4 regions of the Dactylosporangium sp. CA-233914 genome follow, and region 4 is predicted to be linked to each of the others. Evidence: riboswitches for the same ligand, from Rfam matches in the RefSeq annotation. Region 4 holds a riboswitch; each other region holds the start of a gene.
The links. Region 4 has a riboswitch for cyclic di-AMP ahead of ACQPY0_RS44975 (C39 family peptidase). Riboswitches for the same ligand answer to the same signal wherever they lie in the genome.

Region 1 (7,329 bases), 3.8 Mb from region 4:
CCCGTTCGCGCAGGGCGTCGAGGGCGCCGGGGTCGTAGTACGCGTGCTTGTACGCGGCCATCGCCCGCCGCCCCGTGCGGGTCACGGCCTCGTCGAAGGGCAGGCCCGCGACGTCGAGGACACACAGCGCGGGCTGGCTGACCGGGCTGACCGTGTCGGCGAGGGCACTGCGGAAGCGGTTGCTCACCACCACCCGTACTACCACCGGGTGGATGCCGGTCGCGTCGGCGAGGGCGACGGCGAAGGCGGTCAGCAGCACCGTCGTGCGGTCCGTGCCGGTCCGCCGCGCGACGACCCGCGCCGCGAGGTGCATGGCCCGGGACGTGAAGCCGGCCTGCCAGTGCCGGGGGCGCCGCGGGTCGAGCGGGCCCGGGAAGCGGCGGGGCTCGATGGCCCGCAGGGTCCTGTCCCAGTGCCGCAGTGCTGCCGCCGACTGCCGCTGCCCGGCGGGGGAGCGCTGCCACGCCGCCTGCTCCAGCGGCGACATTCCCTCCGGCACGGTGTCCACCCGCCGCCCGGCCCGGTGCCAGCGCGCGACCTCCTCGGCCAGGACCAGCCCGCCGAAGCCGTCGTTGACGAGGTGGCACACGACCGTGACCTGGTGGGTGAGCGCGCCCCGGTGGCGGATGACCGCGGTGCGCACCGGCCAGTCCCGCTCGAAGTCGAACGCGGTCTCGTGCAGCCGCCGGCTCGCCTCCTCGGCGGCCTCGGCCGGGTTCCCGTCGTCGGGCACGTCGAGCACCTCCAGCGGCACCGCGCCGGACTCTGAAAGTTTCTGCTGCGGCGGCCCGTCCGGGCGCAGCAGAAGCCGGGTCCGCATCGACGGGAAGCGCTCCATGATGAAGCGCAGCTCGGCCGCCACGTCCTCGACGCCCGTGCCGGCGGGCAGCGGCAGCACGAGGCCCATCGGCATCCAGGTCCGCTGGCGGAGCATGCCGCCCCACAGCTCGCGCTGGCCCCAGCTGAGCTCGTCGACGCCGCTGCCGGCCCCGTGGAACGGGACCATGATCGAATCCGGCACGACGGCCCTCCCCGGCTCACCCCCGACGCATCGACGCCGGGAAGTGTACGGCCCCGCCCGTCATACTCCTCGCCGGACGGGGAAACGTGGCGTGATGCGGGTGGGACTGGTTCCGCGGGCAGCCGCCTGGTGTGTGCTGTACCTGGTGCTCATGGCGGGCGTGGCCGCGGTCGTCCTCGCCGCGGTCGTCGAGCAGCGCGAGGCCTCCCGGCTCGCCGCCCGCGCCGACCGGTTGCGGGCCGACACCCAGCAGGCCGAGAGGCAGCTGCTGGACCTGGACCGCACCGAGCGCGGCTACCTGGTCAGCCACGAGCCGGCCCTGCTGACGTCGTGGTCGGCCCAGCACGGCCGGTTCACCGACCGCCTCGGCGGCCTGCAGCAGCAGGCCCGGGAGCGGCACCAGACGGAACTCATCAGGCGGCTTCGCGAGGACAGCCGGTCGTACGTGCAGGACCATGCCCTGCCGACCCTGCAGGCGGCGCGCGACGGCCGCTCCGACGGCGGGCCGGTCCTGCGCGACGGCGACCGCCGGGTCGCCGTGCTGCGCGCCGACCTCGACAACCTGGCGGCGGCCGAGGAGCGGCTCGCCGCGCGGCAGGACCGGCGCGCGGGCACGCTGGCCCGCACGGCCGTGGTCGGGGTCGTCGCCGGCGTGGCCGCGTCGGCGTTGTTCTGCGGGGGCGTCCAGGCGTACCTCAACTGGGTCGTCGTCCAGCCGATCCGCCGGGCGGCGGCGATGGCCGGCCGCCTGGAACACGGCGAGCTGGACGCCCGCGTCCCGCCGACCGGCGCGGGCGAGGCGCGCCGACTCGCCCGCGCCCTCAACGCCATGGGCGCCTCGACGCAGCGCAGCGTGGCGCAGCTGGTCAGGTACGGCCGCACGCAGGCCGCGCTGCGGCGCGTCGCCGTGCGTGTCGCCCAGGGCGCCTCACCCGCCGAGGCGCTGGACGCGGTCGCCACCGAGATCGGGCGGCTCATCGGCACCGACGACGTGCACATCGTGCGCTACGACGACAGCGCGGGCACCGTGGTCGCGGCGTGGGGACCCAACGGCATCCGGATTCCGGTCGGCGCCTTGGTGCCGCTGGAGGGTGACAGCATCGCGGCGAGCGTGCACCGGTCGGGTCAGCCGGCCCGGATGGACGACTACGACAGCGCCGTGGGCCCCCTCGCCGCCCGCCTCCGGGCGAGCAACATCCGCGCCGCCGTCGGCGCGCCGATCATCGTGGAGGGCCGCCTCTGGGGCGTCGTCACGGCGGCCGTCACGGGCGACCGGCCCCTGGCCGCCGAGGCGGCTGAGCGCCTCGGCGACTCCACCGAGCTCATCGCCACCACCGTCGCCAACGCCCAGGCCCGCGCCGACCTGGCCGCCTCCCGGGCCCGCGTCGTGGTCGCCGCCGACCAGGCCCGGCGGCGGATCGAACGCAACCTCCACGACGGCGTCCTGCAGCAGCTCATCGCCGTCGCGATGGGGCTGCGCGCCGCCGACGAGCGGATCCCGCCCGAGCTGCCGCACGCGCACGGGGAGCTGGCCGCGGTCACCGACCGGCTCGCCGCGGTGGTGGACGACCTCCGCGAGATCTCCCGTGGCATCCACCCGATGATCCTGTCCGACCGTGGCCTGGGCCCGGCCCTCAAGGTCCTCGCCCGCCGCGGCGGCCTGCCGGCCGAGCTGAGGCTGGACCTGCGGGAGCGGCCGCCGGAGCCGGTCGAGTACGCCGCGTACTGTATCGCGGTGGAGGCCGCCGACAACGCGGCCAAGCACGCCCGCGCCTCGCACGTACGGATCGAGGCGAACACCAACGGCGGCGAGCTGCGCCTGTCGGTGAGCGACGACGGTGTGGGCGGCGCCGATCCGGCGCGGGGCGCAGGCCTCATCGGCCTGGCCGACCGGGTCCAGGCGCTCGGCGGGTCGATCACGATCACCAGCCCGCCGGGCGAGGGCACGCACGTCGAGGCCACGCTGCCCCTGGACTCCGCCACGATCGCCGCCGCGGCGGCCCGTCTCGGCTGAGCCGGGGCGCCCTGATCGAAGGTGGCATGATGCCGGCGTGGGGACTGCTCAGCCCCGCCTCGGGGTGGTGGCGAGCTCGTCGAAGATGAGCACCGTCTCGGTCGACGTGATCTCGGGCATGCCCTGCAGCGTCGCCGACTGCGTCGAGTCGTCGCTGACGGCCCTGGGCGACCTGTGACGGGTGCACCGGTCGTCCAGGGCCCGTCGGCGGCTCACGGCGCGGCGGCGGTCACGACCTGCTCGGCGAGCGCCTGCCACTTGGCGTAGGCGTCCGGGAACGCCGACACCTGGACCGTCTGCGCCGCCACGGTGACCTGCATCTGCTGCCAGCCGTCGACCCCGACGAGCGCGTTGTAGAAGCGGCGTGCGGCCTCCGCCGGGTTCATCAGCTCCGCGACGGTGCCCCAGTTCGGCCGCTGCTGGAACAGCCCGACGGAGTCGTGGTCGCTGCCCACGCCCTCGTTGGGCAGGTTGAGCGACTCGGGAACGTTGGAGTTCGCGAGGTTGTGCAGGTGGCTCTCCTGCAGCGCGGTGGAGATCGCCACGACGTACGCGCGGCTCGGCAGGCCCAGCTGCTGTCCGGTGCGGATGATCGTGACGGCGTTGTTCATCTCGGCCTGGGTCAGCTCGCCGACCGCGGCGATGACCCTTGGCGAGGGCGCGGCGGTGGTCGTGCTCGGCGGCGGCTGCGCCGTGGTTTGCGCCGGTGACGGCTTCGCCTCGGCGCTCGCCGTTGGCGACGGTTGCCGGCTGGGCGCGTCGCCGGTGCGTTCTTCGCCGCGGGACGCGCGGCGGTCGGAGTCGGCCGACCGGTCGTCTCCGCGCTGGGTCGACGGCCCGGACTCCGCCACGGTCAGCGTGCGGGGGCCGTGCGAGGAGAACAGCAGCAGCGCGCCGACGACGGCGAAGGCGATGACGGCGGCCGCCGAGTACAGGCCGATGCCCCGGCGGACGGCCAAGTGCCGGCCGTGCGGGTTGCGCCGCAGGTGCCGCGGCCCGCTGGTCTCATCGGCCGGCACGGGCGCGCCTCCGTCGGTACGGACGGTTCGGTTGCTCGGGGTACTGCACGGGAAACCTCGACAGACTTCGACTCCGGCCCGCAGGGGCCGGTACGGAACGGGGGAATGCGCCATCGACCGTCCACTAGGGACGGTGTTGGTCGGGGCTTTGCGGTCGGGCCGGAGGGTCAGCCGATGGGGCGGCGATCCGGGCGTGCCGGCGGATCCGCGGGGTAGTGTGCCGAGGCGTGGCGCCGTGCGAGGGCGTGCATGCGCTGCTCCTTCCGATGCCGCCTACCGGGTTAGCTGACGGATTCGGGCGGGAGGATCGCCCTACCGTGCGGCGCGTGGCCGCACGGATTCACCCCAGTGGTGCTTGGGTCCCCGGCTCGTTCGAGCACGACTCGGCGGGCCGCCGCGCCGTCACCCGGAACGGTGACGATCAGTCGCGGCGAGCCCCATGACCATAGCCGCTTCTCAAACGCAGGTGAACCCCTCGATCGGAACTGCCGGAGTGCGGCGTGCACCCCGGCGACCTGCGACTTCGCTCAGACAGTACCGTTGATCGAAGTTATGTTGTTCGATGTTAGTGATGGGCTGCGCGTCACACTGCCGGCGGCGCGGAATGCTCGACCGAGCCGGTGGGTTGGGCAGGGGTATGACAGTGATCGGATTCATCGGCAGCGGCAACATCGGCAGCACCGTGGCCCGCCTGGCCGTCGCCGCCGGCCACGACGTGGTGCTCAGCAACTCCCGGGACCCCGAAACGCTCGCCGACCTCGTCGCCGAGCTGGGCCCCAAGGCGCGCGCCGCCCGGCCGGCGCAGGCCGCCGCGGCCGGGGACATCGTCGTGGTGACCGTGCCGCTCAAGGCGTACCGGGACGTGCCCGCCGAACCGCTGGCCGGCAAGATCGTCGTCGACACCAACAACTACTACCCGGACCGCGACGGCCGGTTCCCGCGGCTCGACGACGCGACCGCGACCACCAGCGGGCTGCTGCAGCAGCACCTGGCCGGCGCGAAAGTCGTCAAGGGCTTCAACAACATCTGGTTCAAGCACCTCGCCGAGCTGGGCCGCCCCGCCGGCACGCCCGACCGCACGGCGCTGCCGATCGCCGGCGACGACGCCGCGGCGAAGGCGACCGTGACCGCGTTCTTCGACGCCATCGGCTACGACACCGTCGACGCGGGCCCGCTCGCCGACAGCTGGCGCGCCGAGCGGGACCAGCCCGTCTACGTCAAGCCGTACGGCGAGAGCACCCCGGCCACGGCCGCGATCATCCGCGCGCGGCTCGCCGAGGCGCGGCGCTCCTGAGCCTTCACCGAGATCTCCTCCATCGTCCACAGCAGCGCCTCGGCCACGGCCTCGTCGGAGCCGTCGACGTTGAGGAGCAGCGCGCCCGGCGGCGAGTCCACGAGCGCTGCGGGCCGAAGCGGCGGTCGTTGAGGCTGACGTCGAGCCGGGGTCCGGGTCCGCGGTCGGCGGCCGCCGCGGCCAGGACGCGATCGAGGTCGCGGCGGTCGTAAACCTTCGTCTGCGCCGACTGCGCCCGGCCGAGCGGCGTCTTCGGCCGGCTCCGCTTGGGGCACGCGCCGCCCCGCGCGGCCACCTGGAACAGCAGCGGGGTCGCCTCGAGCCGGCCCCCGCCGTCGCGCGCGGCCGAGGTCGCCGCCCTCGAGAGCCGCGCGCGCCGCTGCGTGCGCCCGTCGCAGCACCGCCGCGAAGTCGCCGTCGGTGTCGTTGACGCACCGGCCGGTCCGCGACACCGGGCAGACGGCCTCGGCGACGCTGCTTCGCCGCGCGGGCCTAAACTCGGGTGTATGACGACGCTGGAGGAATTCGCCTCGCTCGCCGCACGGGAACACGGGCTCGTCGTCGTCTCGACGGTCCGGGCCGACGGCACCGTCCAGGCTTCCGTGGTCAACGCGGGGCTCCTGCCGCACCCCGCCGGCGGTGGCACGGTGCTCGGGTTCGTCACCTACGGCCCGGTCAAGCTGGCCAACCTGCGGGCCCGGCCCCGGCTGACGGTGACGGCCCGGTCCGGCTGGGAGTGGGCCACCGTCGAGGGGCCGGCCACCCTCATCGGCCCGGACGACCCGGCCACGGGCATCGACGCCGAGCGGCTGCGGCTGCTGCTGCGCGAGGTGTTCACCGCCGCCGGCGGCAACCACGACGACTGGGAGGAGTACGACCGGGTCATGGCCGAGCAGCGCCGCACGGTCGTGCTGCTCGACCCGGCCCGGGTGTACGGCACGTGAGCCGGGCTCGGCACCGGAGGCGGGGGTGACGAGCCCGGTTGAGCAAGCGAGGCGTCGCGCAGGACGGTGACCTCATCACCGAGCGGCGTTGTGTACTTCGCATCCACGAGATGTAGACCACGTTCTGCGTCGCGCGCGGTCGTGGGGTTCAGCCCGCGGCGACCAGATACGGTTCGGCGACGGCGGTCTTGAGTGTCAGGCCGTGGCCGAGGGCGTCGAGGTCCGGGCGCAGGACGCCGCCGGGCTGCGGGGCCGTGACGCCGTCGAAGAGCATCGACTCGATGCGGGCGTGGTCGTGGAAGTATTCCAGGTGGCGCAGGTTCGCCGTGGCCAGGGCGGCGTCGAGGTGCAGGGCCGGGGCGCAGTGGCCGGACAGCTCCAGGCCGTTCGCGGCGGCGAGCCCGGCGACCCGTTGCCACTCGGTGATGCCGCCGCAGCGGGTCGCGTCGGCCTGCAGGCAGTCCACAGCGCCGGCCATGCGGGCGAAGTACTGCAGGTCGTAGCCGTACTCCCCGGCCGCCACGTCCGCGGCGACGGCGGCCCGGACGCGGCGCAGGCCGTCGAGGTCGTCGGAGGAGACCGGCTCCTCGAACCAGCGCACGTCCGGGAACCGGGCGGCGAGGCGGATCGCCTGCTTGGCCGTGTAGGCGCCGTTGGCGTCGACGTAGAGCTCGTGGTGCGGACCGAGCGCCTCGCGGGCGGCGTGGATGCGGCGCAGGTCCGCGGCCTCGGACTCGCCCCCGATCTTGATTTTGGCGCGCGGGATGTCCGCGTGCTCGTCGAGCCACCTGGTGAGGCGGCGGTCGTCCCAGGTGGTGAAGCCGCCGCTGGCGTAGATCGGCACCGTGTCGCGGGCGGGGCCGAGCAGCGCGGCCAGCCGTACACCCAGCAGCCGGGCCTTGAGGTCCCACAGGGCGACGTCGACCGCGGAGATCGCGGTGGCGGCCACGCCCGGGCGGCCGGCGTTGCGCACCGCCCGGGCCATGGCCGCGTTCGCCGCCGGCACGTCCCACGCGGACCGGCCGACCACGTGGGCG
Region 2 (7,329 bases), 4.5 Mb from region 4:
GTGACCTGGTCGGCGTGTACCTGCATGAGATCTCCCGCACGCCGCTGCTCGACGCCGCTTCTGAGGTCGAGCTGTCCAAGGCGGTCGAGGCGGGGCTTTACGCCGAGCACCTGCTCGACACCGAGGAGATCCCCGACGGTGTGACCGCCGCCGAGCTGCAGCGCCTGGTGGCCGAGGGCGAGCGGGCGAAGGACCGGTTCATCCGGGCCAACCTTCGGCTGGTGGTGTCGATCGCGCGGCGTTACGTGCGCTCCGGCATGCCGATGCTCGACCTCATCCAGGAGGGCAACACCGGCCTGGTGCGCGCCGTCGAGAAGTTCGACTACGTGCGTGGATACAAGTTCTCGACCTACGCGACCTGGTGGATCCGCCAGGCGATCAGCCGGGCGATCGCGCAGCAGGAGCGCACGGTCCGCCTGCCGGTGCACCTCGTCGAGGACGTCAACCGGATGCGCAACGTCGCGCGGCAGCTCACCCGCGAGCTGGGCAACGAGCCGGAGCCGGAGCAGCTGGCCACCGCGCTCGGCGTGCCGGTCGAGCGGGTGCACGAGCTGATGCGCTGGTCCCAGGACACCGTGTCGCTCGACACCCCCGTGGGTGACGACGGCGACACCAACCTGGGCGACCTGGTCGCCGACTCCGACGCCCCGTCGCCGGAGGAAGTGGTCCTGGCCGCCCTGGAGCGGCAGCGGATCGAGGGCCTGCTCAACCACCTCGACGACCGTTCGGCCGGCATCATGCGGGCCCGCTACGGCCTCGAGGACGGCCGTGAGCACTCGCTGACCGAGGTGGCGACGCGGTTCTCGCTCTCCCGTGAGCGGATCCGCCAGCTGGAGATCCAGGCGCTCGGCCGGCTGCGCGAGCTGGCCCGCGCCGAGGGCCTGCAGGCCGCGTAACGACGAAGAATTCCCCCAGAGACGGCAAAGCCCCAGGTCGGTGCGGACCTGGGGCTTTTTCGACGCGTTTTAGTAGGGATTGCCGCAAACCTTCCACGAGCCGCTCTCCTTGACCAGCGAGAATTCGTGGCTGTTCGAGGCGCCGTTCTTGTACGTGACCGTGCCGGAGATCGACGCGGTCTCGTGGCCGTTGCTGTTGTAGTAGGAGCCGCCCCAGTCCAGGTCGTGCGAGACCGGCTGGTTCTTCTGGACGTACGCCTCGAAGGTCTCCGGCCCGTAGCTCTTCTGCGTGCTGGCGCACAGCAGCTTGTACGCGGCCTGGTTGTTGCCACCCTCGAGCGCGCTCAGGAAGTCCCCGGTCGCGGCCTTCGGCGCCTTGGTGGAGGAGTTGAGGACCAGGAAAAACGCGGCCGAGCCGCCGCCGCAGCAGATCACGACGGCGCCGATCACGCTGAAAATGACGATCTTCAGGGTTTTACTCACGCGCGCCAGCCTAGGAACGCGCGGCGACGCGCGATGTAAACCACCCGACGCGGGTCATGACCTGTGTGCGACGACGAACAGGCGCGGGAACGGCATGATCGTGCCGAACGGCTCGTTCGGGTACCGCCGGCGCAGGTGCTCCTTCACCTCCGTGGTGAACGCTTCGAGGTCGTCGCCGGACAGCGCGTCGAGGTACGGGCGCAGGCCGGTGCCCTTGAACCATTCGAACACCGGATCGTCGCCGGGTAGCACGTGGTAGTAGGTCGTCTCCCACGCGTCGACGGCCAGGCCGGCGGCCGACAGCAGGCGGACGTACTCCTCCGGGCTCAGCACCGGCGAGGCGGCCCGTGGCCCGGTGGAGCCCAGCGCGCCGGACAACAGCGGGGCCCAGCGCGGCCCGGTCGCGACCTCGTCCAGGCCCGGGTCGAACTTCGCGGTCGGCACCTGGAAGGCGAGCGTGCCGCCGTCGTCGAGGGCAGCGGCCCACAGCGGCAGCAGCCGCTCGTGCTCGCCGACCCACTGCAGCGAGGCGTTGGCCACAATCACGTCGAGGGAGCCGCGCTGGGGGCTCCACTGCCCGGCGTCGGCGAGCTGGAAGCGCAGCTGCGGCGTCGCGAAGGCGTTCGCGGCCTCGATCATCGCGGGCGAGGAGTCCAGGCCCAGGATCGCCGCGTCCGGCCAGCGCTCGGCGAGCGTGGCGGTCATCGCGCCCGGGCCGCATCCGAGATCGACGACGGCCACCGCCGCGGTGGTGGGGACGCGGGCGACGAGCTCGCGGAACGGCCGGGCGCGTTCGTCGGCGAAGCGGTTGTACTGCTGCGGATCCCAGGAGGCCATGGCCCCAATGATGAAGGGCCGCGGACCGTTGCGGTCCGCGGCCCTTCATATCGTCGTCAGGGGCCTAGATCTTTACGCGGCCGTATCCGTAGACGCTGCCGCTGATATTGGCCACCCTCACCACGTCGCCCGTGTGCGGGGCGTGGATCATCCGGCCGGGCGACACGTAGATGCCGACGTGGCCGAGGCTGTTCATGAAGACGAGGTCGCCGGGTCGGGCCTCCGACGCGGAAATGTGCTGGACGACCTTCCACTGGTCCGCGGCGACGTGCGGCAGATTCGCACCCACCTGCTTCCAGGCCATCATCGTCAGCCCCGAGCAGTCCCAGGAGTCCGGGCCGGCCGAGCCCCAGTGGTAGGGCTCGCCCTGCTGCGCGTAGGCGAAGTTGATGACCTTCTGGCGCGTGGCGTCGTCGACCTGCGGCGCGTTGACGCTGTTGTAGCTCACCTTTTTGGCGCCCGCGGCGGTCGCCTTCCGCTGCAGGTCCTGGAGCTTCTTGAGGTCGCCCTCGATCTTCTTGCGCTGGTTCTCGAGATCGGCCTTCTGGGTGTTCTGCGCCGCGATCGTCTCGTCCATCTTGGACTTGGCGGCCTTGTAGTCGTCGATGCTCTTCTGCTGTTGATGGGTGATCTGCTGCAGCATCGACAGCTGGTCCATGAGCGAGCCCGACGACGTCGCGTTGAGGACCATGTTGAGGTTGCGCAGGTTGCCGTTGGTCTTGAACGCGGCGATCGCGATCTGCTCGACGCCGGCATTGGCGTTGGTCACGCTGTCCTCGAGCGCCTTCGCCCGGGTTTGGGAGTCGGTCAGGTCGGAGTTGATCTTGTTCCAGGCCTCGACCGTGTGCTCGAGTTCGTCGTTCGACTTGTCGAGCTGGGCCTGGATCTCGGCCAGCGTCGGGTCGGCGTGTGCGACCGTGGCGGGTGCGAGCACGGTGAGTGAGATGAACCCGATCACAAGGGTCCGCAGCACCGACCGGCGGGCACGATGTCCAGTGGACAAGGAAAGACCCTTCATGCACCGACCGCCTACCGGGTTAGCTGACGGGTTCGGGCGAGAAGAGATAGCGCCCTACCGCAGCGTTGCGGATTCACCCCAGATGAATGGGTCCCCGGTTCGATGGGCGCGCCCGGGGAGGGTGCGCTCGAACTCGATTCGGCGGCGCTTGCCCGGTGTCATCCGGGGTGGATGACGAACTGCCGAGCAGGCCAGCGCCTAACTTAACGTGAGCATCCGCCAGGCGAAAGGCGTGCGTCCCGATCGATATCTATTACCCTAAAAGTCCGGATTACCGCCGGTTGGCCCCCCGTTTCAGGCCGTGACATTGGTACCGAACGGTTACGGACGCGAAGCCCGGCGACGAGAAGCTGTGACCCCGCCGGGGCCCCTCGCCGAGGGGCCCCTCCCGGGCTACTTCAGCTCGCCGGCCACCTGCCGCATGAGGTCGAGCGTGGCCTCCTGCGACAGGGCCCGCTCGGTGAGGCGGTCGAGCGCACCGCGGTACATCGCGATGAGCTCCGGCTCCTCCCACAGCAGGTGCTGGCGGTAGAGCACACCGTCGTCGGCGCCGAAGTCCAGCAGCGCGAAGTCGCCCTCCCACCCCGGGTGGTAGCCGGCGTTGAGGGGCACGACGCGGACGTCGGCGTACGGCCGCTGCGCCATCTCGATCGTGTGCTCCAGCTGGTCGACCAGCAGCGCCTCGTCGCCCGGGACCGGATTGCGGCGCAGCACCGACTCGTCGAGCAGCGCCTGCAGGCGCGGCGGCTCCTCGCGGCCGAAGAGCTCCTCCTGCCGGCGGGCGTGGAACTCCACGCGCCGCTCCGACTCGGTCTCGGACGTCGCGTGGGCGTACCGCCGGGTCTGCAGCAGCGCCGGAAACATGATCGGCGCCCACTCGCCGACGCGGGCCGCCTCCGCCTCGAAGCCGACGTACGTGACCAGCTGTGCCGGCAGCGTGGGGCGGTACTCGTCCCACCACATCCGCCGCTTCGCCGCCCGGGCCAGCTCGAGCAGCTCGTCGACCGTCCGCGGGTCGTGGACCCGGTAGTAGGCCAGCAGGCTGCGCAGGTCGCTCACGGAGATGGCGACCGTGCCGTTCTCGATGCGGATGAGCTTGGACAGCGACCACTCCATCTCGGCGGCCACCAGATCCTGGGTCAGCTCCCGCTCGCGCCGCAGCCGTCGTAGCTCGGCTCGGAGGCGGCGCTTGCCCACGATAGGCCCGCTCATGGCCATCACCCCAATCGCGTACACATGGCATCGCCCCAGTCGAGGGCTCCTGGTGTCTACCCGGATTGCGGCAGATGCACCTATCTGGAGGCGTGTGCTGCGAGAAAGATTTTGGCCATGGCGCTGGCGAGGTCGCCCGGGCCGGTGGAGGCGACGGCCTGGCCGCCGTCTCGCGCAGGACGGTCATGCCGGCGTCGCCACCGTGGCCGATCGCGAGAAACGCCGACGCCATCTGCCGCATCGCCTCACGCCGCGACACGCTGGAGCGGTCGTGCACCTGGTCGTTCATCGCGGCGGACGCGGCCACGAGCAGCGGCGCGTGCTATGCCAGCCGCCGGTGCTGCGCCCACGTCGACGCCCACTCGGCCACGTTGTCGGGCAGGTCGATCGACGCCTGGTACTTCGCGGTCAGCCCGTCGCCGCTGGGCGCCGCGTCGCCGCCGACCGGCCGCAGCCCCCGGCTGGTCAGACCCGGCGCGAACTCCTTGGCGTGCATCCGGTCGGCCAGCCGGGTGGCCAGCGCCTTGAGTTCGCCGTCGGCGGCCGCCTTCGGGGTGAGCAGGAGCGGGAAGTCGGCCTCGAGGATGGCGTCGGTTGGGTACAGGGCGGCCAGCGCGACCGGGTGGCGGCTCTGCTGGTACTTCCAGAAGTCCTGCTCGGTGAGCGTGAACAGCCCGACGTCGCGCAGCGCCCGGCCCGCGTCGCTCTGCTGCCCCATCCGCTCCAGCAGCTTCGCCGGCTCCGCCTCGGCATCGGCCAGCCGGGCCCGCACCGACAGCGCCCGCGTCTGCGCGATGCCGGGGTCGGTCGTCGTGCGGGCCATCGCGCTCTGGACCTCCATCGCGGCGAGCAGCCCGGCGGTGTCGCGCAGCGGGCTGCCCATGCTGAGCTTCGGCACCTGCCCGTTGTTCAGCCCGGCGGCGATCGCGGCCCAGGCCGGCGGGTGCTCGGGCCACCCGAGCGTCTGGGCGAACGCCTTCGGCGCGGCGATCACGACGGGCGTGCGGGCCAGCGGCACCGGGTCGGGCGCGTAGTCGAACTTGGCCAGGCGCGCCCAGGCGGCCGTGGCCGGGATCCAGGCCTCGCCGCCGGCGTAGGTGTCCTGGGCGGTGACCGCGATGAGCCGGCAGCCGCCGGGCGGGTTGGCGCCGATGTCGGCGGCGGCCTGCTCGACCACCGGGGCGAGTTCGGGGGTGACGGACACGCGCAGCACCTCGCGCCCGCCGCAGGTGGCCCCGGCGCCGCCGCCGGCGCTCTCGTCCTGGCTCGTGCCGCCACTGCGGGAGGCGAGGTTGAGCCCCACGGCGACGCCCGCCCCGACCGCGAGCGCGACGATGCTCACGCCGGCCGCGATCCAGAGCTTCGTGCCTGACCCGGCCCTGTGCTCGCGCGGCGGCGCCGGGGGAGCCGGTGCGGGCGCTGGCCGCCACGCCCGGCGGGCCGAGGCGGCCGTATGCGCCGGCGGAGGCGGGGGGACGTCCTCCGCCGGCGCATACGGCTCTTCCTCCCTGTACTCCGCGGAGTACTCGTCGTCGTCGGCCGGTGCCCAGGGGGAGGAGCGTCCGGCCCACGCCGACGGTTGTGCGGTGTCCGTGGGGGCGCCCGCCGGAGCCGGCGCCGGTGGGGGAGTGCTCATGGCCTGAGGGGCCCACGGGGAGGGCGGTCGGGGCGCCTCACGCGGGGGCGGGACGTAGATCCCGTCGGGCGTGTGGTCGTCGTCGCGACGCCGATGATGCCGGCCCTCCGACATGGCACCTCTTCTGCTCTTCGTGTTCTTCGCTGTTCTCGCAGGTCGCTGCGCTGCGCGATGCGGTCAACCTAGCACCGGCCGGCGTCGATGTGTGACGGGATGATCACCGAAAGATCATGACCGGGCCTTGCGGTATCTGAAGACTGTTGCAAATGCCGCACTTCGCCGCGCTCGGGTGCGGACAATTCCGGCCGAACTCGCAGGCATGCCGGGCCAGGCTCGCCGCTCTCAGCGTGCCCTTGGCTTGGCCGCCGGCGCCGGTCTGCTCGCGGTCACTCATGGCCCCAATGCGGAAGCGGACGCGACAACCGGGGGGCTGGCGAATCGCGCCCGCTTCCGCACTTCGGGGGGCGAGTAAAGCTCTGGTTGGTGTTACGGCCCGGCCGCGCACCCCGTCCGCACCTCGTGGCCTTCCCGGGAGTCCCTTTCGCCGGGGTTCAGGCCGCCCACATGGCCGAGAACGCCGCCGCCTCCCCGGCCAGCCACCGCTCGACCTCATCGCCCTTCACCGAGGGGTTCTGCCGCAGCACTTCTCCCCGCCGCACGTCCACCAGCACCGCCGTGGCGTTGGGCAGCACCAGATCCATGTGCCGCCCCATGAGGTGCAGCGTCGCCACGGCCGCCTCGTCCTGCGGCGGCTCCTCGTCGAAGTGCAGCCGCACGGCCTCCCCGCGGCCGTCCGGATAGCGCAGCCCGAAGTGTGGATTGATCTTCACCGGTAGCGTCCCGATCATGCACAGCGCGTCGCGCACCGGCGTGACCTCGACCGGCGTCGGCAGGGACTCGAGGTAGCGCAGGGCGCCCGGCACGACCGCCTCGTAGAGCGGCTTCCAGCGGGCGTTGACCTGGTCGACGACGGCGTTGAGGTAGGTGCCGCCGGTCCGGAACTGGATGTCCGCCTTCAGGGCCTTGACGAGCTTCCCGTGCGGGTTGAAGCCGTGCCCCGACTCGCGCTGCCGGCGTAGCCCGCCGACGAAGCTCGCCTTGCGCGGGCCGGTGCGCCCGACGTAGCGGGTGAAGCTCAGCAGGGTCGCGTAGGGGACGGAGCCGGTGGTGGTTACGGGCGCTGTCACTGGCGCTCTCCTCCCAGGTCAAGAGCGTCTTTCGTACATACATTCTAATGGACGGACGCA
Region 3 (7,329 bases), 2.7 Mb from region 4:
GCGATCCCCAGCAGTCGGCTGCTCACCTCGTCCACGGACTCGCCGTGGTAGTCGCGGGCGACCTCGTGTCGGCGGCGCGCTGCAGCGCCGAGGTCAGCTGGGCCTCCAGCGGCTCCTGCAGCCGCTGGACGGCGAGGTCGGCGCCGTCCGGATCGATGGTGACGTGCAGCTCCTGCATGGCCGTGGTACTTCCCGGCCGTGGCGACTTCTATGCCGCGACCTTCCGCCAGGCGACGCGGCCCGGTAGCTCCCGTTAGGCGGCGCGGCCTTTGCCGAGCAGCGCGCGGCCTTTGCCAGGCAGCGCGCGGCCTCTGTCAGGCGGCGATCGATCGGAGTGCGCGCAGCCGCTTGGCGTCGCCAGCCCGGTATGTCGCGCGGACCTGGGTCAGGGCCCACACCATGCGGGCGACCGCGGTCTCCGGGTGGTCGCCGAACTCGCTCGCGACCCGCGCCGCGCAGCCCTGGACGCCGATCCGCCGCAGCGTCGCGGCGACGGCCCCGCGGATCTCGCCGCGGGCAGGGCACTGCGAGGACTGCAGGTCCGAAGCGAACAGCGCCTCGGCCCGAACGGCCTCGAATGATGTAGCCATCTCGCACCTCCTGTGCGCTCGGATCGTGACTTCCGTCTCTACTGACATAAACGTTAGGAGGGGCCGTCGAGTTCAGGCTCCCGGTTTCATGCCACCGTCGTCTCTTCGTCACTTTGGGTTGATGACCGCGCTCGTCGCGGCGATTGATCACCCCGGGGTCGAGCTGGGTGCGGTGTTGGCGGGCTTATGGCAGATTGGGGCGGTGTCCCTGACCCCGCCCTCGCCCAGCAGCGCGCCGCTGCCGCTGCACCGGGCGGCGCGCATCGAGGACGCGTGGCACGCGATGCTCGAGCGGCGGCTGCGGCGGCGGGGCTGGAAGGTCGCGGTCACGGCGTACACCGGCTACGGCTCCTGCGCCACGCCCGAGCGCCCCGGCTGGGTCCGCGTGCTGGGCCGGGTCCTGCTGGCCCGCATCGACCCGAAGCCCGTGAAGCGGCTCAAGAAGCTGCGCGGCTGGCGCTCGTTCACCGCCGCGTCGGTCAGCAACGCCCTCGTGCGCATCGAGGCCGGCGGGCGGACCTGCGAGGTGCGCTGCGACCGCGGCGGCTTCGTCGACGTGGTCGTCGAGGCCGACCTGGCCCCGGGCTGGGCCACGGTCACGCTGCAGTGTGAGGACAGCGCGCCCGTCGAGGCGCCTATCCGGGTGATCGACCCGGCCGCCACCCGCCTCGGCATCATCTCCGATGTCGACGACACGGTCATGGTCACCACGCTGCCCCGGCCGCTGCTGGCCGCGTGGAACACGTTCGTCCTCGACGAGCACGCGCGGGCCTCGGTGCCGGGGATGGCGGTGCTGTACGAGCGGCTGGTCAACGCCAACCCGGGCGCCCCGGTCTTCTACCTGTCCACCGGCGCCTGGAACGTCGCCGCGACCCTGACCCGGTTCCTGTCCCGCCACCTGTACCCGGCCGGCCCGCTCCTGCTCACCGACTGGGGCCCGCAGCCGGACCGGTTCTTCCGCAGCGGCCTGGCCCACAAGCGTGCATCGCTGACCCGGCTCGCCGAGGAGTTCCCGGACATCCGCTGGCTGCTGGTCGGAGACGACGGGCAGCACGACCCCGAGATCTACGCCGAGTTCGCCGCCGAGCACCCCGACAGCATCGCCGCGGTGGCGATCCGGCACCTCTCCCCGACCCAGGCGGTGCTGGCCGGCGCCGTCCCGGGCGTGGCCGGCAGCCCCCGCCGCTTCCCGCCGAACGACCGCCGCTGGCTCTCCGCCCCCGACGGCGCCGGCCTGTGGCGCCTGCTGCGGGACACGGAAATCCTCTGAGTTATGCTCTGCATACGCTCGGACACTTTGATAGATCCAACTTTTCCGGGTGTGTTACCGTGTTGGAACAGCGGAGCGCCCACGGATCTCGCGGCATTTCTCGCAAAGGCGTCGGCTTCAATGGCGCCCGCCGGCCGTTGAGCTCATCGGCGCGCCCACCTTGTCGATCAGCTCGCGCAGGACGCGTTCGGACTGGTCGTGCGGAATCTGGCAGGTGCCGGCGGCGAGGTGCCCACCCCCGCCGTACTGCAGCATCACCGACCCGATGTCGGTCGGCGAGCTGCGGTCCAGAATCGACTTGCCGACCGCGAACACGGTGTTGAGCTTCTGCTTTCCCCAGATGACGTGGATCGATACGCGGGCCTCGGGGAACAGGGCGTACACCATGAAGCGGTTCCCCGCGTAGATCGTCTCCTCGTTGCGCAGGTCGACCACGACCACGTCGCCGTGCGTCGAGCAGACGCGGCGCAGCTGGTCGACGAAGAGGTCCTGCTGCTCGCGGAACAGCTCGGCCCGCTCGGCGACGTCGGGCAGGGCCAGGATCGCATCGACGTCCTGGTGGTCGATGCACGCGTCGATCAGCTGCATCATGAGCTGGTAGTTGGAGATCCGGAACTGCCGGAAGCGCCCCAGCCCGGTGCGGCTGTCCATGAGGAAGTTCAGCAGCGACCAGCCCGTCGGCTGCAGGATCTCCGTGATGTCGTACTGCGCCGAGTCCGCCCGGTCCACCGCCTCCATGAGCTCGTCGGAGACGTCCGGGAAGCGCTCGGCCCCGCCGAAGTGCTCGTAGATGACGCGGGCCGCGGACGGGGCCTTGGCGTCGATCACGTGGTTCGTGGCCTGGCCGTGTTGGAGGTTGGCCGCGCGGATGGTCTCGGAGTGGTGGTGGTCGAAGACCAGGTGGGCGCCGGGGGTGTACGGCAGGTTGGTGAGGATGTCCGTCGGGCCGACCTCGACCAGGCCGTCCTGGACGTCCTTGGGGTGCACGAACGTGATGTCGCCGATGAGGTCGAGGTGACGCAGGAGCACCGCGCAGACCAGTCCGTCGAAGTCGCTGCGGGTCACGAGACGGTACTTCACTGCAGATCCCCTCGCAGAAACGGCCGGTCGACGGTTCCCCTATCGACCGGCCGCCCGCAGACGTGAGGATTACAGGATCGAGAGGTGCACGTGGTTCGTGTGGTCGCTGGAGGGATCGCCGGCGACGCCGCTGTAGTGGTGCCAGCCGACGGCGGGCGTCCAGATCTGCTTGAACCAGATCACGTACATCACGCCGAGCTGGTTGGCGTTCTTCACGAAGTACGCCGCCAGGGTGCTGCCGTAGACGAAGTCGTCACCGGACGCGACCCCGCCGAATCCGGATTTCGTCTGTACCGAGAAGTCGCACGCGCGCCCCTTCGGGTGCTCGTACGGCCCGCTCGGGCGGAAGCATGACACGAACCGCTTGAAGCCGCTCTTCTGCGCCTCCTGCATGGCGTGCAGCATGCGCGGGGTGATGCAGCCGGTTGTGGTGGGGTCGTTGACGTTGCACGATTCCTTGGGCAGCCCCCCGCTGGCGGTGCGGGGCACTGCGGTGGCCGTTGGCAGGTTGGCGGTGACGAAGCCCTTGCTCGGCCCGCCGGCCAGCGCGAGCGCCTTCTCCGCGTCCTTCTTCTTCTGCTCCATGGTCTGAACCTGCTGCTGCTGCGAGGCGATCTCGTCGTCGAGCGCCTTCTTCTGCGCGGCCTGGTCCTCCTTGAGCTTCTTGAGCTCGTGGAGCAGGTTGTCGTTGTGGTGGGCGATCTGGTTGATGGAGCCGGCCCGCTCGGCGAAGCTGTCCGGGCTGCCCGAGTCCATCAGCGCGGCGAACGTGGTGAGGGGCCCGGTGCGATACGCCGCGACGGCGATCGCCGCCACCTGCTCCTGCACCGTGGCCAGGCGCGCCTCGGTGGCCTGCAGCTGCGCGGTGAGCTCGCCCTGATGCTTGACCGAGGCGTCGAACTTCTCCTTCGCCTCGGACCAGGCCCGCGTGCTGTCCTCCAGCACCGAGCCCAGGGTCGGATTCGCGCTGGAGCCCTCGTCGCCGGTGTCGCCACCGGGCTCGGCCGCGGCGGGCGCGGCGGCGAGCCCCCCGAGCACGATTGCCGCCAGCAGCACGACGAGTGCGCGCCGGTAGGGATGTCGTGATGACATCTGGTTCGTTGTTCCTTCCGTCGGCCGCCGACCGAGTTAGCTGACGGGTTCGGGACGGAACGACCCCTACCACCCCTCCGATTGGGAGGAAGGGCGGATTCACCCCAACGTAACGGTGGGTCCCCGGCTCGCCACGGTGCGGCGATTGGGCGGCAGCCACGCCCGGCACCGGGGGCGGTGCCCTCGTGGACGTGACCGTGGGTCACTGTACCCAGGGCGCAGAAATCGCGCACCGCGCCGTTTGTCCGAAGATCCTGGTATCGGCCGAAAGTGACCCATATCATATCGGAGGTTTGGGATCGATGAAGCCTCAACGGTACCGTAAATATTCTTCATAAAATGATGATGTTCGCTCCCCAGGGCGTCTCCGACTGGTCCTATGAGCTGGTCAGATGATGGACCGAAGGAGTGATCAAGGGTGTCGAGAGTGCGCCTGCTGGCGATGCTCGCCGCGGTGACCGTCGTGGGCGGGGTGGTCGCGGTCTTCAACATGCTGCCCGCGTCCGCCGCCTCGTGCGCCGCCGCGTGGCAGGCCTCAGCGGTCTACACCGGCGGTATGACGGCCTCGCACAATGGCCGTAACTACCAGGCCAAGTGGTGGACACAGAACGAGGCCCCGCCCGGAACCAGCGGCGTGTGGCAGGATCAGGGCTCGTGCGGTGGCGGCAGCACCCCGCAGCCGCCGACCCAGACCGGCACCACGGGCGCGTGCAGCTTCCCGGCGTGGGTGCAGGGCCGCAACTACGTGACTGGCGACATCGTCAAGTTCACCGACGGAAAGTTCTACATCGCCGAGCACGAGAATCCTGGGTACAGCCCGGTGATCAGCACCTGGTACTGGGACCCGTACACCTGCTCCGGCTCCGGTGGCGGTGGCGGTGGCGGCACGACCACCCCGCCTCCCTCGAACGGCAGCTTCGTCGTCAGCGAGGCTCAGTTCAACCAGATGTTCCCGAGCCGGAATTCCTTCTACTCGTACTCGGGCCTGGTCGCCGCGCTCTCGGCGTACCCGGGCTTCGCGAAGACCGGCTCGGACGCGGCCCGCAAGCAGGAGGCGGCCGCCTTCCTGGCCAACGTCAACCACGAGACCGGCGGCTTGATCTACATCGTGGAGCAGAACACCGCGAACTACCCCCACTACTGTGACACCAGCCAGTCCTACGGCTGCCCGGCCGGCCAGGCGGCGTACTACGGCCGCGGCCCGATCCAGCTGAGCTGGAACTTCAACTACAAGGCGGCCGGTGACGCCCTGGGCATCGACCTGCTGCGCAACCCGAACCTGGTCCAGACCGACTCGGCCGTGGCCTGGAAGACCGCCCTGTGGTACTGGAACACCCAGAGCGGCCCCGGCACCATGACCCCGCACAACGCCATGGTCAACGGCGCCGGCTTCGGCGAGACGATCCGCAGCATCAACGGCAGCCTGGAGTGCGGCGGCCGCAACCCGGCCCAGGTCCAGAGCCGTGTGGCCGCGTACCAGCGCTTCGTCGGCATCCTCGGCGTGGGCGTCGGCGCCGGCTCCCTGTCCTGCTGACTTTCTCCCTCCTTGGCGGCGGCCCTCCCGGGGTGTGGGGGCCGCCGCCAGGCGTTTCCGACGCCGAACGGAAACACGCGCGCCATGCCCGGGTAGGCCGGCCCGAGCGCAAGCCACGCTGCCCGGCCACCCGCTTGCGACCGAGGTACGCCGGCGCGTCTTCGGCGCGGACCGCCAGGGCGTCGCCGCCCTGGCGGTTGCCGTGACACTTCAGTTGGTGTAGCCCCAGAGTTGGTAAGCGTAGAGATGAGACCCGAAGGGTCCATTGATGGTGACCGGCTCGCAGTAGTAGCTCCGCCACCAGCCCGAGTTCACGTTCTTGATCCCCTCAATCTGGCAGGTCAGGATGCCGCCGTAGACACCGCCTTTGATGGTCGCCGCCGCGGCCGGCGTGGCGGTCACGGCCAGCAGGGCACCCGTGAGCGCGGTCGCCGCCACCGCCGCGCGGATGACGCTTCGCTTGCGTGCCGTCCCGGGCGCGGACTTCGCTGCCGCGCGACCGTCCGGCCCAGCGGCGGACGTGGTCACGGCGGTACGTCGGAGCTTTCTGCGCATCAGGCCTCTCCCCGTGCCGAAATGGTTGCGGAAACCTCGCCACGACACACTCGGTTGGCGAAATCCCCCGTCGGAACGCCACCCATGTATGCCGATGTTTCCTGGTCGCGAGGACGTTAGCCGGGGTCGATGAGGCAGTCCTGAAGAAAGCCTGAAGGATCTAGGGGATCCACCGGCAGCGGACGCGGCTATACCCTACGAGTCGGATCAGGCATGGGGGGAGACAGCATGGCAAACGACGACGATCGAAGAAGGCTGCGGCGGTGGGGCCGCATCATCGCCATTGGGGTCGCCACAGCGGCGGCCGCGGTGCTGCCGGCGTTGCTCGCCCCGGCGGCGACGGCCAGCCGGTTCGACCCGGCGACGTTCGGCCCCGCCAGCCACGGCTCCGCGCAAACCACATCGCAAAGCCCCTCGCTCGAGGTGCCCAACTCCGTGGATCCCAATCAGTGGTGGGGCCACGACAACTGACACGACAACGGACAGGGCCGGCTCAGGCGATCGCGCGGGCGAACTCGGCGGCGGAGCGCAGGTCGAGCCACCGCCCCTCGGCGTCGGCCGCGCGCAGGCCGGCCGGGCCGAGTCGTTCGCGGCAGGCGCGGTCGAGCTTGTCGCGCACGGCGACGTCACGCTCGACCGCGACCAGGCCCGCCTCGGCGCGTACCGTCGCGGCGGCCGCCAGCAGTGCGGCTGTGCGGCCGTGGGCCCCGCGCAGGGCCTGCACGCCGGCCGCGATGTCCAGGTCGTGGGCCGCGCTCCAGGGGTGGCCGACGGCGAGATGCCGGTCGAACGACTCGCGCATCAGGGCGGACGCGTCGGCCGGACGGCCTGCCCGTTGCCGGGCCCACGCCAGCAGGCTCGCCGCCCGCGCGCCGGAGAGTTCGGCGCCGGGTCCGGAGAGTACCGGCAACGCCTTGCTCAACAAGACGTCCGCGGTCTGCGCGTCGCCGTCGAGCAGCGTCGCCTCGGCCACCACCAGCTGAGCCTCGGCCCGCGCGACCGCGTCGTCGGCGTCGACGAACAGCGTGATCGCCTGCGACGCGTGCCCGATCGTCTCCGGCAGCCGCAGCATGGCGAGGGTGTTGTAGGCCATGGTGAGCCGACACCGGCCCTGTGCGTACGGGTCCGTCGTGGTGAGGGCGATGCGCCACGCCTCGGTGCCGGTCACCACCGCCTCGTCGAGATCACCCTGCTCGTAGGCGATGTCG
Region 4 (7,329 bases):
GCGCAGGGCCTCGAAGTTGTAGATCTCGCCGTTGAACACCAGGGTCCAGCGGCCCGCGTCGGGGCCGGTCGGCGGATACCGCAGCGGCTGGCGGCTGCCCTGCCGGTCGATGATCGCGAGGCGGGCGAAGCCGGCGGCGGTGCCCGGGCCGATCCGCGCAAGGACGGTGTCGTCAGGGCCGCGGTGCTCGATGAGGGCGAGCCGGCGCTCCATGGCGCCGAGGACGTCCGCGGAGATGATGTCGTTGCCGGTGTACATCAAGAAGCCGCACATGACCTCCAGCCAACAAGCCTCGGGGCGGGGCGCGGTTCGGTTACCGGGCGGCCATCCCGGCGTTCGCCCGTGCCGGAGACCGGGGTGATCCCGGGGCACCGGAGGTTAGCCGCAGGCGGGTCGGGTAGCGGGGCGCCCGCCAGCCTTCCGCCCGTGCCTGGGAGTACACATGCCCCGAGTCCGCAAGATTCTGCGCCTGCTGTTGTGCGGGGTGCTCGGCGGGCTGGTGCTCGCCGCCGCCGCGCTGCCGCTGGCGATCGCCGGCGGCGGGGCGGCCAAGGCCGGCGGCGACATGTGGACGAGCCTGCCGACGCAGCTGGCGACGCCGCTGCCGGCCCAGACGTCGTACGTGTACGCCAACGACGGCAAGACCCTCATCACCACGTTCTACGACGAGAACCGCCACGACGTCCCGCTCGACCAGGTGGCCAACGTGCTGCGGCAGGCCGTCGTCGCCGCCGAGGACACGCGTTTCTACCATCATCACGGCGTCGACACACGCGGGGTGCTGCGCGCGTTCGTGTCCAACAGCCGCGGCCGGGCGCAGCAGGGCGCATCGACGCTGACCATGCAGTACGTGCGCAACGTCATGAAGAACGACCCCGACCTGACGCCGCAGCAGCACCTCGACGCGCTGGCCGACACCCCCGACCGCAAGCTGCGGGAGATGCGCTACGCGCGGGCGATCGAGAAGCAGCTCACCAAGCAGCAGATCCTGGAGCGGTACCTCAACATCGCCTACTTCGGCGCGGGCGCGTACGGCATCGCGTCGGCGGCGCAGACGTACTTCGGCAAGGCCCCGGCCGACCTCACGCTGCCCGAGGCGGCGCTGCTGGCCGGGCTGCTGCAGTCGCCGGACGTCGACAACCCGATCACCGGCGACCGCGCGACGGCGCTGCAGCGGCGCGCGTACACCCTCGACGCCATGGCGAAGATGCACGTCATCACCGCCGAGGCGGCGACCGCGGCCCAGCACGAGGAGCTGCGGCTGACGCAAACCCGGCTGCCCAACGACTGCGCGTCGGTCGCACCGGAGCACAACGACTGGGGCTTCTTCTGCGACTACTTCCGCCAGTGGTGGAACAGCCGCCCGGAGTTCGGCACCACGCCGACCGAGCGCGACGAGCGGCTGCGCACCGGCGGGTACACCATCGTCACCTCGCTCGACCCCGGCGTGCAGGCGGCGGCCCTGTCGCAGTCGCTGGGGGTGTACGGCTACGACCGCGCCCGCTCGCTGCCGATCGCCGTCGTCACGCCGGGCACCGGCCGGGTCCAGGCGCTCGCCGTCAACCGCCACTTCAGCCTGGAGGCCAACCCGCCGGAGCACCCGCAGTACCCCAACACCGTCAACCAGCTCGTCGCGGGCGGCGCCGACGTCGCCGGCTACCAGGCCGGCTCGACGTTCAAGATGTTCACGATGCTCGCCGCCCTCGACTCCGGCCGGCCCCTCAACACGTCGTTCAACGCGCCGGCCCGGCTCCCGACCATCTGGCCGGGCAGCGCCGGCGCCAGCTGCGGCGGGCGATGGTGCCCCGCCAACGACACCCCGAGCTGGATGGACGGCGTGCGCACGATGTGGACCGGGTTCGGCCGGTCCGTGAACACGTACTTCGTGTGGCTGGAGGAGCAGGTCGGCCTCCGGCGGGTGATCGACATGGCGCAGCAGCTCGGCATCAAGTTCCGCGACGAGCACGACGCGGGGCTGGCGACGAAGGACGAGTGGGGCTCGTTCACCCTCGGCACCTCCTCGACCACGCCGCTGGACCTCGCCAACGCCTACGCGGCCGTGGCCGCCGGCGGCCTGTACTGCGAGCCGCTGCCCGTGCTGTCCGTCACCGGCCCCGACGGCCGCCCGGTGAACGCCGCCAACCCCCAGTGCCGGCAGGTGGTCGACCCGGACGTGGCGGCCGCCGCGACCGACGCCGCCCGCTGCCCCGTCGGGCGCGGCTCGGCCTACGGCAAGTGCGACGGCGGCACCGCGGAGGCGGTGTCGGGCATCCTCGGCGGGCGGCCGGTCGCGGGCAAGACGGGCAGCTCGGAGAACAACGCGACGGAGACGTTCGTCGGGTTCACCCCGCAGGTGGCCGCCGCCGGGATCGCGGCCAACGCCGACAACCCCAACGACTATGTCGGCGGCGGCGTGTCCTCCTCGGTCAACCAGGCGGTCGCGCAGACGATGGTCGCGGCCCTGCGCGGTCAATCCGCGCAGGGCTTCCCGGCCCCGAGCCGGGCGCGCGCGCTCGGCTCGACGTAACTACGGTTACGCGGCGTACCCGCGCTGTGCGATCCAGTCCGCCATCTTCTTCGTGCTCAGCGTGTACGAGCCGACACCCATCGCGTCGGCCGGGTCCGCGATCTTCACGGTGTCGCCGTTGTCGCGATACCCGACGATCGTGAGGTAGTGCCCGCCCGAGTACGAGTGCGAGTGCCCGGAGTCGTCCACAGTGGACCCGGCGATGTTCGCCACGACGGCGTATCCCTGGGTGATCGCGTGCAGGACGGCCTGCTTGAGCGCGGCGACGTCGGCGTCGGTCGCGGTCTGACCGGCGATGAAGTGCGCCGAGTAGAAGCTGGTGCCGGTGATCTGGTTGAGCGCCCGCGCCGTGTCCTGCGACGAGTTCGTGCCGTTGACGGTCGTGCCGAGGCTCTGCGCGACCTGTGACTGCGAGGGGGTGAGCCCGCGCGCGGTGAGCGCGATGCGGGTCGCCGCGGGGCCGCAGAAGTAGTAGTTCTCCTGCCACGCGAACTGGTACGTCAGGTCCTTCTCCGCCGGCGTCGCCGGGCTCGCGCTCGGGGCCGCCTGGCTCTGGGTCTGGGTCGCCTTCGCCCCCGGCGTGGCCTGGGCCTGCTTGCCCTGCGTGACCTGGCCCGGGGCCTGCCGGTTGCCCTGCGCGGCCTGATCCTGGCGTTTGACGGGGCCCGAGGACTCGCTGACCAGGCCGGTCGCCTCCGCGGCGACCGTCTGCGCGTTGACCGGCGGCGGGGACTCCTGCAGCGCGGCGATGCCGATCCCGGCGGCGGCCGCGACGGCGGCCGAGGCCAGGGCGACGCGCACGCGCCGCTGCCCAGGAGCGCCCATGCGGCGCAGGTGGCGGGATCTGTAGAGGTACATGGGCGTACCTCGCCTCCTTCCGAAGCCGCCTACCGGGTTAGCTGACGGGTTCGGACGGGAAGTTCGTCCTACCGCGGGGCCTAGGTTCGGCCCCGCGGATTCACCCCGGCGGTACTTGGGTCCCCGGCTCGTACGCACGCACGACTCAGCGGTACCGCCGCGGCGTCATCCCTTTGGACGACCACGGTCCGGGCGGCTTCGACGAAGCTAAACGTGCCGGTCAGGGCCTGTTTCACCCCCTGGGTGAAACGGCCAGCGGGCGGCTCGCCCAGCCCTCAGCCGCCGGGAAGCACCCCGCCTGGACGTCGCCGTTCGCCTCGCCGTTCGCACGCTCTCCGTGATGACCCGGGCACGGTGCGCGGTCGCCGCCACCGGCTCGGCGAGGCGTGCGCATCCCGGACGGGGGCCGCCGACCCCGCCCGCATTTCGGACGAATTTCGGCAATTGGTGCGAATCCCAGATGCGAGCCGCCGGGCGGCGCACATTCCGGACGAAAGCCGCCAACTCGCACGTGTCCGAGGTGAGAGCCGCCGGGCCGCCCGCCCGCAGGGCGCCGGAGGGCCTATTCTCATGCCCAAAATCACCCGTGTTTAACCCCGGCCCTACTGTCGCCGGATGCCGAACAGCGGACCTCGTCATTCGCGGGCGCACCAGTTCCGCCAGCGCGCCCTCCCACGCTCCATCCAGCGCGCCCTCTCACGCACAGTCCCGCTCAGCCTCCAGCGCAACCTGCCGGGCGTCCTGAGGCCGCCGCTGATCCGGGATGGCATCGGCGGAGCCGCCGCGCCGCCGCTGCTGCGCGGCGCCGCGCTGGTGACGGCCTTCGCGCTGGCCACCTTCGGCGTCTCCGCGTCGCTGAGCACCGGCGCGCGGCCCGCCGGGGTCGTGGCCGCCGAGGCCGCAGCCACGGCCACGGCCGAGCCCGGCGCCGGCCGGTCCGCACCCGGGGCGGCTTCCCGCGGCCGGGAACGCGCGCAGAGCGCCCCAACCCCGGCGGCGACGACGGCGGTGCCGGCGCCGGCGGCCGCACGGCGGGCCGATCCAGTCGGCGGGTTGTCCCGGGCCGAGATGAACAACGCGATCGCGATCGTCGACGTGGCCGTGCGGGAGCGGCTGCCCAAGCGCGCCGCCGTCGTCGCGCTCGCCACCGCACTGCAGGAGAGCCACCTGCGGAACCTGGCGAACGCGAACCTGCCGGACTCGCTGAACCACCCCAACGAGGGGGTCGGGTACGACTACGATTCGGTCGGGCTGTTCCAGCAGCGGCCGAACTGGGGATCCGTCAAGCAGCTCATGGACCCGCACGAGTCCGCGCGCCGGTTCTACGCGGCGCTGCTGAGCATCCCCGGCTGGGGCGACTACGCGGTGACCGTCGCGGCGCAGATGGTGCAGCGCTCGGCGTTCCCGTACGCGTATGCCAAGTGGGAGGGCCTCGCCAACCAGATCGCCGACGCCACGATGTAAGGGCTCCTACGCGGGTTCACCCAAGAGTCGCCACGGCCTCGCCCGGCCGCGGCCGACGATGCCCGTATGCGCACATTACGAACATCGGTCGCGCTGCTCGCGCTCGCGGGCGCGCTGTCGGCGTGTCACGACTCCCCGCGCACCGGCGCCCGGACGACCGCACCGCCGCCGAAACCGGCGGCGGTGCAGATCACCCCGGCGGCGGGCGACAAGACGGTCCCCATCAGCGCCGAGATCGGTACCACCGTGACCGACGGCAACGTCACCGCCATCTCGCTCGCCGAATCGGGCGGGCAGCCGGTCGCGGGAGCCCTGCGACCGGACGGCTCGTCGTGGGTCCCGGCGGCGGCGCTCAAGTACAACACCGCCTACACCGCCAAGGTGACCGCCGTCGGCGCCGACAAGAAACCCGTCACCCGTGAGACGACCTTCACCACGGTCGCGAAGCCGGCCGGGCAATCCGTCAACTCGGACCTGATGCTCGCCGACGGCGGGACCTACGGCGTCGGCATGCCCATCGTCGTCGAGTTCGGCTCCGACGTGCCGGAGGCGTCGAGGGCGGGCGTCGTGAAGCGGCTGTTCGTCACCAGCGATCCGCCGCAGCCCGGCGCGTGGCACTGGTTCGGCGGCAAGCAGGTGATGTACCGGCCCGAGCACTACTGGCAGCCCGGCACGAAGATCACCGCTCGCAAGGCCCTCAACGGCGTGTCCATCGGCGACGGGCACGCGGACGAGGACCTCACCGCGACCGTCACCATCGGCCGCAAGCTCACGATCGACATCGACAACGCCACGAAACAGCTGCAGGTGCACTCGGGCGACGAACTCGTCCGCACGATGCCGGTCAGCCTCGGCAAGTCCTCGACCCCGTCGTCGAGCGGCACGACGGTCATCATGTCCCGCGAGCCGACGGCGTTGTTCAAAACGCCGGAGTACACGACCACGGTGCAGTACGCGATGCGACTCACCTGGGGCGGCCAGTACATCCACGCCGCTCCCTGGTCGGTGGGTGACCAGGGCGTGCGCAACGTCTCGCACGGCTGCACCAACGTCTCCACCGACAACGCGCGATGGCTCTACGAGAACGTCCTGGTCGGCGACCCGGTCACCACCCGCAACACCGAGGTCGGCCTGGACCCGGGCGACGGGTGGACGGCCTGGAACATGTCCTGGCCCGACTACCAGAAGGAGGCATGAGCAGTGGAGGTCATCCGAACTCCCAGCACGAGCCGCCCGGCGCCGCAGCAGCGCTACTCGGGCGTGGCGTGGATCGGCCGCGACGTGACGGCCATGGAGCCGTCCCACATGGCCACGTTCCACGCGCAGTTCAATCCCGCTGCCCGCACGGCCTGGCACCGCTGCCCGTACGGCCGCGTCCTGCACGTCCTGCACGGCATCGGCCGGGTCCAGCGCCGCGGCGGCCCAGTGCACGAGGTCCGCGCGGGCGACACCATCGTCGTCGCGGCCGGCGAGTGGCACTGGCACGGCGCGGGCCCGACGACCTTCGTGGCGATGGTCTCGACCCAGGAGACCGACCCGGACGGCCCCGAGACGGAGTGGGGCGACCAGGTCACCGACAGCGAGTACGCCCGCCCACCGCAGTCCGCCGCCATCCGCTTCCCCGACGAGGACCGCGTCCCGTCCCGCGAAGCCTGCTGGTGACGCGCTCGAATCCGCTTGTGCCGGGCGTTTCGCGCCCGGCACCGGCGGATTTCGCGGAGCGGCCGGTCACGCCCGGCGCAGGCGCGGCACGTGCCGGCGGTACGTGCTGACGGTCGGGTCGCCGGTGAGCCAGAACCGCCACGGCATGTCGTGCGCGCTCGCGACACCGACGCGCGGGCCTGCCGAGATCGCTTCGTCCGGCACCGGTTCGGCTGGTGGTCGCAGCATCAGTGGCCCGGTGCCATCGATCATCGAAGTGCCGTACGCGTCGCGGCCGACTCCCAGTGAGATGACCAGGAGCGCCGGTCCCCGAGCGAGTTCGCGCGCCGCGACGTCGCCGCGCCGGCTGCGGGCCAGATCGACCCCCTCGACCACTTCGCCGGCGCGCAGCAGCACGGCGGCGGCCTCCCCCTCGGGCGCGCACACGATGTTCAGACACCAGTGGACTCCGAACACGAAGTAGGTGTAGGCGTGCCCTGGCGGCCCGAACATGATCCTGGACCGTGGCGTCGGGCCGCGATGGGCGTGCGACGCCGGGTCCTCGCCGGTTCCGGCGTATGCCTCGACCTCGGTCAGGCGGATCGTGACCCCGTTTCCCGTGACGCGCCAGCCAAGCAGGGATCGGGCAGTGTTCGGGATGTCGGCGGCCGGCGCGTTGAGCCACGGATACGTCACCGGACCAGGAAACGCCACAAGCCCCCTTTCCCGCCAGCCGGAGTTGCCGCGGCGGGTCGCTGATCGATAGACGGCGAGCTCTGCGGTAGGGCGATCTCCGGCCAGCCTCAGCATCGCTACGGGGGCCAGCCGGAGTGATCGGC

Region 1: it holds a riboswitch for cyclic di-AMP, as region 4 does, so the genes downstream of both, ACQPY0_RS28365 (hypothetical protein) here and ACQPY0_RS44975 (C39 family peptidase) in region 4, are expected to answer to the same signal.
Region 2: it holds a riboswitch for cyclic di-AMP, as region 4 does, so the genes downstream of both, ACQPY0_RS07095 (NlpC/P60 family protein) here and ACQPY0_RS44975 (C39 family peptidase) in region 4, are expected to answer to the same signal.
Region 3: it holds a riboswitch for cyclic di-AMP, as region 4 does, so the genes downstream of both, ACQPY0_RS57555 (coiled-coil domain-containing protein) here and ACQPY0_RS44975 (C39 family peptidase) in region 4, are expected to answer to the same signal.

The regions. Positions count from the first base shown of each region.
Region 1 is NZ_CP192030.1:6,346,935-6,354,263, forward strand. Features, by position in the region: gene ACQPY0_RS28350 (condensation domain-containing protein) at 1-1,021, opposite strand, end outside; gene ACQPY0_RS28355 (GAF domain-containing protein) at 1,116-3,035, shown strand; gene ACQPY0_RS28360 (hypothetical protein) at 3,073-3,213, shown strand; gene ACQPY0_RS28365 (hypothetical protein) at 3,248-4,054, opposite strand; cyclic di-AMP (ydaO/yuaA leader) riboswitch at 4,310-4,453, opposite strand; gene ACQPY0_RS28370 (NADPH-dependent F420 reductase) at 4,692-5,348, shown strand; gene ACQPY0_RS28375 (TIGR03618 family F420-dependent PPOX class oxidoreductase) at 5,855-6,292, shown strand; gene ACQPY0_RS28380 (enolase C-terminal domain-like protein) at 6,441-7,329, opposite strand, start outside.
Region 2 is NZ_CP192030.1:1,543,763-1,551,091, forward strand. Features, by position in the region: gene ACQPY0_RS07080 (sigma-70 family RNA polymerase sigma factor) at 1-896, shown strand, start outside; gene ACQPY0_RS07085 (Rv0361 family membrane protein) at 966-1,379, opposite strand; gene ACQPY0_RS07090 (methyltransferase domain-containing protein) at 1,434-2,216, opposite strand; gene ACQPY0_RS07095 (NlpC/P60 family protein) at 2,281-3,189, opposite strand; cyclic di-AMP (ydaO/yuaA leader) riboswitch at 3,227-3,388, opposite strand; gene ACQPY0_RS07100 (DUF5753 domain-containing protein) at 3,628-4,446, opposite strand; gene ACQPY0_RS07105 (hypothetical protein) at 4,769-5,788, opposite strand; gene ACQPY0_RS07110 (hypothetical protein) at 6,634-7,269, opposite strand.
Region 3 is NZ_CP192030.1:12,845,039-12,852,367, reverse strand. Features, by position in the region: gene ACQPY0_RS57580 (hypothetical protein) at 1-26, opposite strand, end outside; gene ACQPY0_RS57575 (hypothetical protein) at 23-178, opposite strand; gene ACQPY0_RS57570 (hypothetical protein) at 315-590, opposite strand; gene ACQPY0_RS57565 (App1 family protein) at 712-1,860, shown strand; gene ACQPY0_RS57560 (exopolyphosphatase) at 1,978-2,940, opposite strand; gene ACQPY0_RS57555 (coiled-coil domain-containing protein) at 3,010-4,032, opposite strand; cyclic di-AMP (ydaO/yuaA leader) riboswitch at 4,042-4,194, opposite strand; gene ACQPY0_RS57550 (glycoside hydrolase family 19 protein) at 4,451-5,566, shown strand; gene ACQPY0_RS57545 (hypothetical protein) at 5,777-6,121, opposite strand; gene ACQPY0_RS57540 (hypothetical protein) at 6,350-6,592, shown strand; gene ACQPY0_RS57535 (BTAD domain-containing putative transcriptional regulator) at 6,615-7,329, opposite strand, start outside.
Region 4 is NZ_CP192030.1:10,168,281-10,175,609, forward strand. Features, by position in the region: gene asnB (asparagine synthase (glutamine-hydrolyzing)) at 1-273, opposite strand, end outside; gene ACQPY0_RS44970 (transglycosylase domain-containing protein) at 443-2,527, shown strand; gene ACQPY0_RS44975 (C39 family peptidase) at 2,534-3,385, opposite strand; cyclic di-AMP (ydaO/yuaA leader) riboswitch at 3,397-3,546, opposite strand; gene ACQPY0_RS44980 (hypothetical protein) at 4,001-4,849, shown strand; gene ACQPY0_RS44985 (Ig-like domain-containing protein) at 4,916-6,046, shown strand; gene ACQPY0_RS44990 (cupin domain-containing protein) at 6,050-6,511, shown strand; gene ACQPY0_RS44995 (DNA-3-methyladenine glycosylase) at 6,578-7,186, opposite strand.